DNA from 2 places in the Dielma fastidiosa genome. Region 2 is predicted to be linked to the other one. Evidence: predicted binding sites of a transcription regulator. Region 2 holds the regulator's gene; the other holds the start of a gene.
The links. Region 2 encodes HrcA, which represses chaperone genes, less so after heat shock. Its sites were predicted from a motif close to TTTTAGCACTNNNNNNNNNNNAGTGCTAAAA; they were not measured.

Region 1 (3,429 bases), on a different contig from region 2:
ATGCACCCTGGGTCGCAGGGACACTGAACACGGTGGACTACCTTTTGATTTGTATGCTGCCCCTGTTCTGTGCAAAGCTGGCTAACTCGATTTTTGTAGACCTCACCAGTTATAAGAACCTGATGATCTCGAAAAACAAAATCTTGAGTGTAATGAATGAGCCGGAGGAAACTGGCAGCATGGAGCCGCTTCACACAGCTACCCATGAAATCACATTTGACAATGTAGATTTTGAGTATGTTCCCGGTGAACCTGTACTAAAACACGCCACCTTTACGGTGCCAGATCAAAAGCTCACGGCCATTGTCGGAGACTCTGGCTCTGGCAAATCTACTATTTTGAATCTGATTGCAAAATATTATGAAGCAACGGGCGGGACGATTTCTATTGGAGGTAAACCCATTAACCATGTTGCCGCAGAGCGTGTACTGGAACAAGTTTCTATGGTAGACCAGGACGTATTTCTTTTTGACGATACCATCCGGGATAATATCCGACACGCCCGCCCTAATGCTACGGACACGGAAATCGAGGATGCTTGCCGGGAGGCTAACTGTGACAGCTTCATCCGTAAGATGGAAAAGGGATATGATACGCCGACTGGTGAGAACGGAAATCTTCTCTCTGGCGGTGAGCGTCAGCGAATTTCAATAGCCCGCGCTATACTGAAAAATAGCCCCATCCTGCTCTTGGATGAAGCAACAGCATCTCTTGACATTGAAAATGAGCTTGCCGTAAAGCAGGCCATCGCTAATCTATTAAAAGAGAAAAAGACAGTGGTAATGATTGCTCATACCCTTTCCATTGTCAAAAACGCTGATCAAATTCTTGTAATGGGTGATGGCAGGATTGCTGAATCTGGAACCCACGAGGAATTGCTTGCGAAAGGCGGAAAATATGCTGCTATGTGGAACGCAGAGAAAAAAATATCGGCTTGATAGAAGCTAAAGAAGAATAATTGCATAGCGCATGAACCTGCCCCGACTATGGGGAAAGAAAAAACGCTGGCTGGGGCAGGTGATTTTGCGCGCCTATTTTAAGTTATTATCCTAACGGCGGTTTTGAGAAATCAGAGCCGCCGTTTCTTGCGTATACCTAAAAGGAATCTTCCGCATCTATCCACATTTGCATCGTTCCATCAAGATACAATCTTGCATACTCAAGTGGTTCATCAATGGCAAGTGCGTTTAATGCACAGTCAGATCCGGGAGTAGTTGTTAAATTCTTCTCCGCTTCCCAGCAGTCAATGCGGAGCATATAGCCAGCAGAAGTATAAACATCAATGCTGTTGCGTTGTGGATTGTATTCTGCAAATATCGTTCTCATCGTATCAAATCTCCTTATCGTTCAATCAATCATTTGTTGCAAAAATCAGAAGCATTTCAATCAGTTCACCATGTCACTTTTATTTTGTGTTATACTGTTTTATAAGATTTTCTTTCCCTTGTTTTTTCCCTTATCAGAGTTCGTAAACACTCATGGGACAATATAATACAAGGGAAACAATAAGGGAAAGCTCACCTGCGACAAACTTAGTGTTTTCAAGGGCTTGAGAGATATTTGATAATAAAATATAACAGTTATTAAATCCCTTTGAATATATGAAATCTCAATTCAAGTTTGAATAATCTTTGCGAAAATTGCTGCTTCATCTTCATATGCGTATAAATTACTGCCATAGGCGCATCGCTGAAGATTTCCCTTTTTCTCAGCAATTCTTCCATAATTGCCAATATTGATTCTAGGAATTCCTTTTACCTGTTCAACCATCTTTAATAAATCAACAGGATTGGCCACTATCAGCAATATTTTCAATTTATCTGAACGCGGATCATTGATTAAACGAACCGCATCATCAATGCTTTTAATTGCTACCTTAATATTAGAAGGAGCAGCCATCATTAATGATTTTTGAACAATACTATTGGCTGCTGCCGCATCATTAGCTACAATGATACGATCCACACCAGTATGTTTCGACCATTTAATAGCAATCTGTCCATGAATCATGCGTTCGTCTAAACGTATTAGATTAATCATTCTATGCCTCCTTTCTTTTAGAAAAAATCATCATCACAAAATTGTGTTTGGTCATCTTTTACAATTAATAATGCTTTGCGGCTATTTTCAACTAGCTGATTCATTGCCTTTTCATCCAATGGTTCCAATTTCATTGCCAGCTCTAAAATCAAAGCTAAATTCACCCCTGTTATCAGTGTAGTATTTTGATGCTTCAAATAAGTAAACATCGCTTGATTGACACTGCCGCCATATAAATCTGATAATAGAAATACCTGATCTCTTTCATCAACATTGCGATAGAAATCATCCAATTTAGATTGTACAGAATGTTCATCAACGTAAGCATCAAAAATAGTAACATTTGATGAATCACCTAAAAGGATGTCCAAAGAGCTTTTAAAACCACTGGCTAGATGACCGTGTGTAGCTAAAAAAATTTTAATCATGTGCCTTCCTCCTGCCCTTATTTTCACATTACAGGCAACTTATGTAAACGCTTACTTTTTCATTCGATATCGTGAAACTCATGCTTTTTCACGAATGCTGATGAAAAAAAAAAGCGGAATTGCTTCCGCTAAGACTGATTCTCAATAATATCGTCGAATAATTGATCATAGGCGGCTGAAGTATCGCTAAGCATCAAATCAAAATAGCCATCATTTTCAATCAGCCGATCTAATATTGAATTAATCAATTTAATCTTAGATAAATCATAACCATAATCTATGGATACTACTATTGCATACTTGGCAAATTTGCTAACCCGATAAAATTCAATAAATTCTTTCTTGGTATGAGATATATCACAAAAAATAATTAAACACTGCCGTTTAACATAAGAAATGAGTGAGTTTTTCCAAAGGATAGCATTTTCAAGTTCAGTCAATTTACTTTCTGCCGCATGACGAAAACATATACATTTAACCAATGCATTAAAATTATCACTTACCACATCTTCTGTGATCTTAGTAATTCGCTTCATAAAATCCAATATATGACGATCATAGCCAGATTTAAAAACTTTCCCATAAAGGTCATCCTGGGCTAAGCTAGTCATTGATGTGTAAGCAACAAATTTAATTGGATAACGTTTGTAGTAATCATTTTTATCACAGATTACACAATCAAAATCGTCGAAATTCAAGCTTCGCATCTCATAAAGATTTAATACAGCAAGGCTTTGAATATAACGGCTGAATTTCTTGTTTAAATCATTGGCTATATAGCCTGCGACAATTCTGCCTGCCGTGGAAACAACAGCAATATTTTGACGATGATACTCATAATTCACCTGTTTTAAAATATATTCAAAAACAGAAGGAATGATTGATAGATTCATGACGTTGACAGAACAATTCACCACACTGCTTAGATGATAAATAAATACCCGCGTTAATTCTAAAGCCA
Region 2 (3,429 bases):
CTGTGTTGTTACTGTACCGCTTAAATCTTTCTTCGCTTTTTCAGCAGCTTCTTTTAAACGCTGCATAGCCATTTTATCTGAACGCAGATCAATGCCATTTTCTTTCTTGAAAGAATCTACCATCCAATCAACAACAACGTTATCAAAATCATCGCCGCCCAGATGTGTATCACCTGAAGTTGATAATACTTCAAATGTACCGTCAGCTAATTCAAGGATAGATACATCGAATGTACCGCCGCCTAAGTCATAAACTAAAACCTTTTGTTCTTTATCTGTTTTATCAATACCATAAGCTAATGCAGCAGCAGTCGGTTCATTGATAATACGTTCAACTTCAAGACCGGCAATCTTACCAGCATCTTTAGTTGCCTGACGCTGAGCATCATTGAAATATGCAGGAACCGTAATAACCGCTTTAGTAACTGTTTCACCAAGATATCCTTCTGCATAAGATTTCAAATATTGAAGAACCATTGCAGAAATTTCCTGCGGTGTATATTCCTTACCTTCCAGAGTTACTTTTTCATTCGTACCCATTAAACGTTTGATTGAAGAAACCGTATCCTTATTAGTTACTACCTGACGTTTAGCAGCATCACCAACGATACGCTCACCGTTCTTATAAGCAACTACTGACGGTGTAGTTCTGTTTCCTTCTGGGTTTGTGATAACTTTGCAGTCGCCGCCGTCCATAACAGCAACGCATGAATTTGTTGTACCTAAGTCAATACCGATAATTTTACTCATAATGTGTGTCCTCCTTATTCGCTTACCTTTACAAGCGCTGGTCTTAAAATACGATCTTTAATCATATAGCCTTTTTGTAATACTTCCAATACCATACCGCTTTCCACGCCTTCCCGGCTTTCCTGCATCAGTGCCTGGTGGAAGTTTGGATCAAACGGCTTATCACTCGCTTCGATTTCAGTGATACCTTCTTTTTTCAGAAGCTCGATCAACTGGTTGTAGATCATTTCAAAACCCTTGACATAAGTCTTGATATCTTCTGAGTCACTCTTGACGATCAATGCTCGTTCAAGATTGTCAATGACAGGCAGAATCTCTTTACCAAAGCTCTGCATTTTATATTTATTAGCAGTATCAAATTCCTGCTGAAGCCGGCGCTTCGCATTTTCAGTATCTGCGTACGCCTTGTAATAAGCATTCTTGGCTACGTCTAATTCCTTGCGTAAATCTTCATTTTCCGCTTTCAGCCGTTCAATTTCTTTTTTCTTGCCATGTCCGTGACCCTTGCCTTCATGTTCACATTCACATTCACAAGATTCAGCTTTCTCATGGCATTCACATTCACAGGCTTCGGCTTCAACGTTTGGCTTAGTTTCCTCAGCCGCCGCTTCGCATGTCTGCTTTTCTTCTGTTTTTTTCTCGTCCATTTTATTCTCCTTATTCGTTGTTGAACATCTTTTCAATCTGCTGGCTCATGTATTCCATCAGCGCAACAACCTGATTATAAGGCATACGCGTAGGTCCCACTACCATCAGCTGGCCTTCCTCATCCTTATTGATCTTAAACTTGCTGGATATGACAGAAACATCGTCAATATTCATTAATTCACGATTATCTGTACCGATCCTGATTGCCATCTCTTCATTGCCATAACCAATCTGACGCCACAGACTGCTGTTTTCCAGCATTGACATCAGCTGCTTCAGCTTTTCAATATCGGCAAATTCCGGCTGATACAGCATATTTTTCTGTCCTGACAGATAAACCTGATCACTGGCAAACCGTACAAAGGCATTGACAAAGGCTTCAAACAATATTTCATGCCGCTTAACCTTGCCTGCCAGCAACGGCTCAATCTCTTTCATTTTTTCAACAACTTCATTTAATGCGATACCGCACAAATTCTCATTCAATATATTGCAGCAGGTGGTAATATCACTCATTGAAATATTATCTTCAAATTGGAAGGTTTTATTTTCTGTATGACCATGATTGGTAATAAATATTGCCACTGCACTGCGTTCATTGATTGGAATCAGCGAGATATGCTGCAAGGTCTGATACCTTGATTCAGGTCCCAGAACCACACTTGTCAGATTTGTCATCTGTGAGAGAATATCACAGCTTTGCCGAACTACCTCATCGATGCTCATGTTGCGGGCATCAAAGACGGTCTGCAAGGCATTGACAACTTTCTGATCAAGCTGCTTTTCCATCAGATTATCAACATAATACCGATAACCTTTAGAAGAAGGTATGCGGCCGCTAGATGTATGTGTTTTTTCAAGCAAGCCCATTTCTTCAAGCGCTGCCATTTCATTGCGCAGCGTCGCTGATGAGCAGTTGAAATCAAGCAGTGTGAGTAATGTTTTACTGCCGACCGGTTCAGCGGTACGAATAAATTCATCAACGATGGTTTTAAATACTTTCGTCTGTCTGAATGTTAGCTGATCCATATTCACCGCTCCTTTCTAGCACTCAACCCTTCTTACTGCTAACAGTATATACCGAATCTTTAGCACTGTCAACAATAAAGTGCTAAAATCAAATAAAAATGAATGTGAAATTATGTGTCTAACATAAAAACGAACAGATTACGCGTCTGTTCGTTATGGCATGATAATTTCTCCGGAAATCACAGGGTTAGCTTCTACCCAGTGCAGCTTTTCCATTTCTTCTTTAACAGTATCATAGGATTTATTAGCGATTAAGATTGTCTGATTTTTTGTAGACGGCTGATACCACTTGCCGCTGTCACGGTCATAAATCAGCGAAGCAAACCAATTTTCACCTGTCGACGCATAGACATACTTTTGGCCGCTTGGTGTTGTTGTCTCTGATTTATATGTATCCATATAAGGCTGTACATAATAAACAGTATCACTTCCATCAAGGATAAGTGTCGGCCATTTCCCGCCATTGGCTTTTTTTAAGATAGCCCGTACCTGATCATTGCTGTTTAACTGCCAATCATTAATATTCTTATCACTTCCGTAAGGGTTAAATTGTTTGTATTTATCTGGGTTATCCATCAAATCTTTCATTTGGTCAAAAATCTGAACTGGAATTGTCGAAGTTGTTTTAGAATGAATCGTACATTTTGTCCGATAGGCAGTTTTCCCTGCATCAGTTGTGTATGATTCAATTAAGTAGCTGCCGCCGTCAGGACATTTAGGCACAGTTGAGAAATATTCTTCATTCGTATTATTTAATACCTCATTCAGTAAATCATAATTTTCATCACTGCCAAGTCTGATAAGCTTAGTCTGATAAGCACGGTTGATTGAGGTCAGATTACTATCACAAACGGCTTTCTTCGCATCTTGGGCATAACCGATAAAAGACGGTACTAAAAAAAGTGCCAAAATACCAAGAATGGCAATGACAACGATTAATTCTATTAATGTAAATCCATCTTTCTTACGCATATCTGTGCTCCATACTGTTTACGAATAATG

Region 1: a site for HrcA is predicted at 1,341-1,371, ahead of DWZ33_RS02055 (DUF6061 family protein). Genes of this name have one in related genera too.

The regions. Positions count from the first base shown of each region.
Region 1 is NZ_QRQL01000001.1:389,825-393,253, forward strand. It holds gene DWZ33_RS02050 (ABC transporter ATP-binding protein) at 1-938, shown strand, start outside; gene DWZ33_RS02055 (DUF6061 family protein) at 1,096-1,326, opposite strand; gene DWZ33_RS02060 (PTS sugar transporter subunit IIB) at 1,615-2,040, opposite strand; gene DWZ33_RS02065 (PTS sugar transporter subunit IIA) at 2,058-2,468, opposite strand; gene DWZ33_RS02070 (HTH domain-containing protein) at 2,597-3,429, opposite strand, start outside.
Region 2 is NZ_QRQL01000005.1:141,087-144,515, reverse strand. It holds gene dnaK (molecular chaperone DnaK) at 1-750, opposite strand, end outside; gene grpE (nucleotide exchange factor GrpE) at 765-1,397, opposite strand; gene hrcA (heat-inducible transcriptional repressor HrcA) at 1,408-2,427, opposite strand; gene DWZ33_RS18430 (prepilin-type N-terminal cleavage/methylation domain-containing protein) at 2,581-3,399, opposite strand.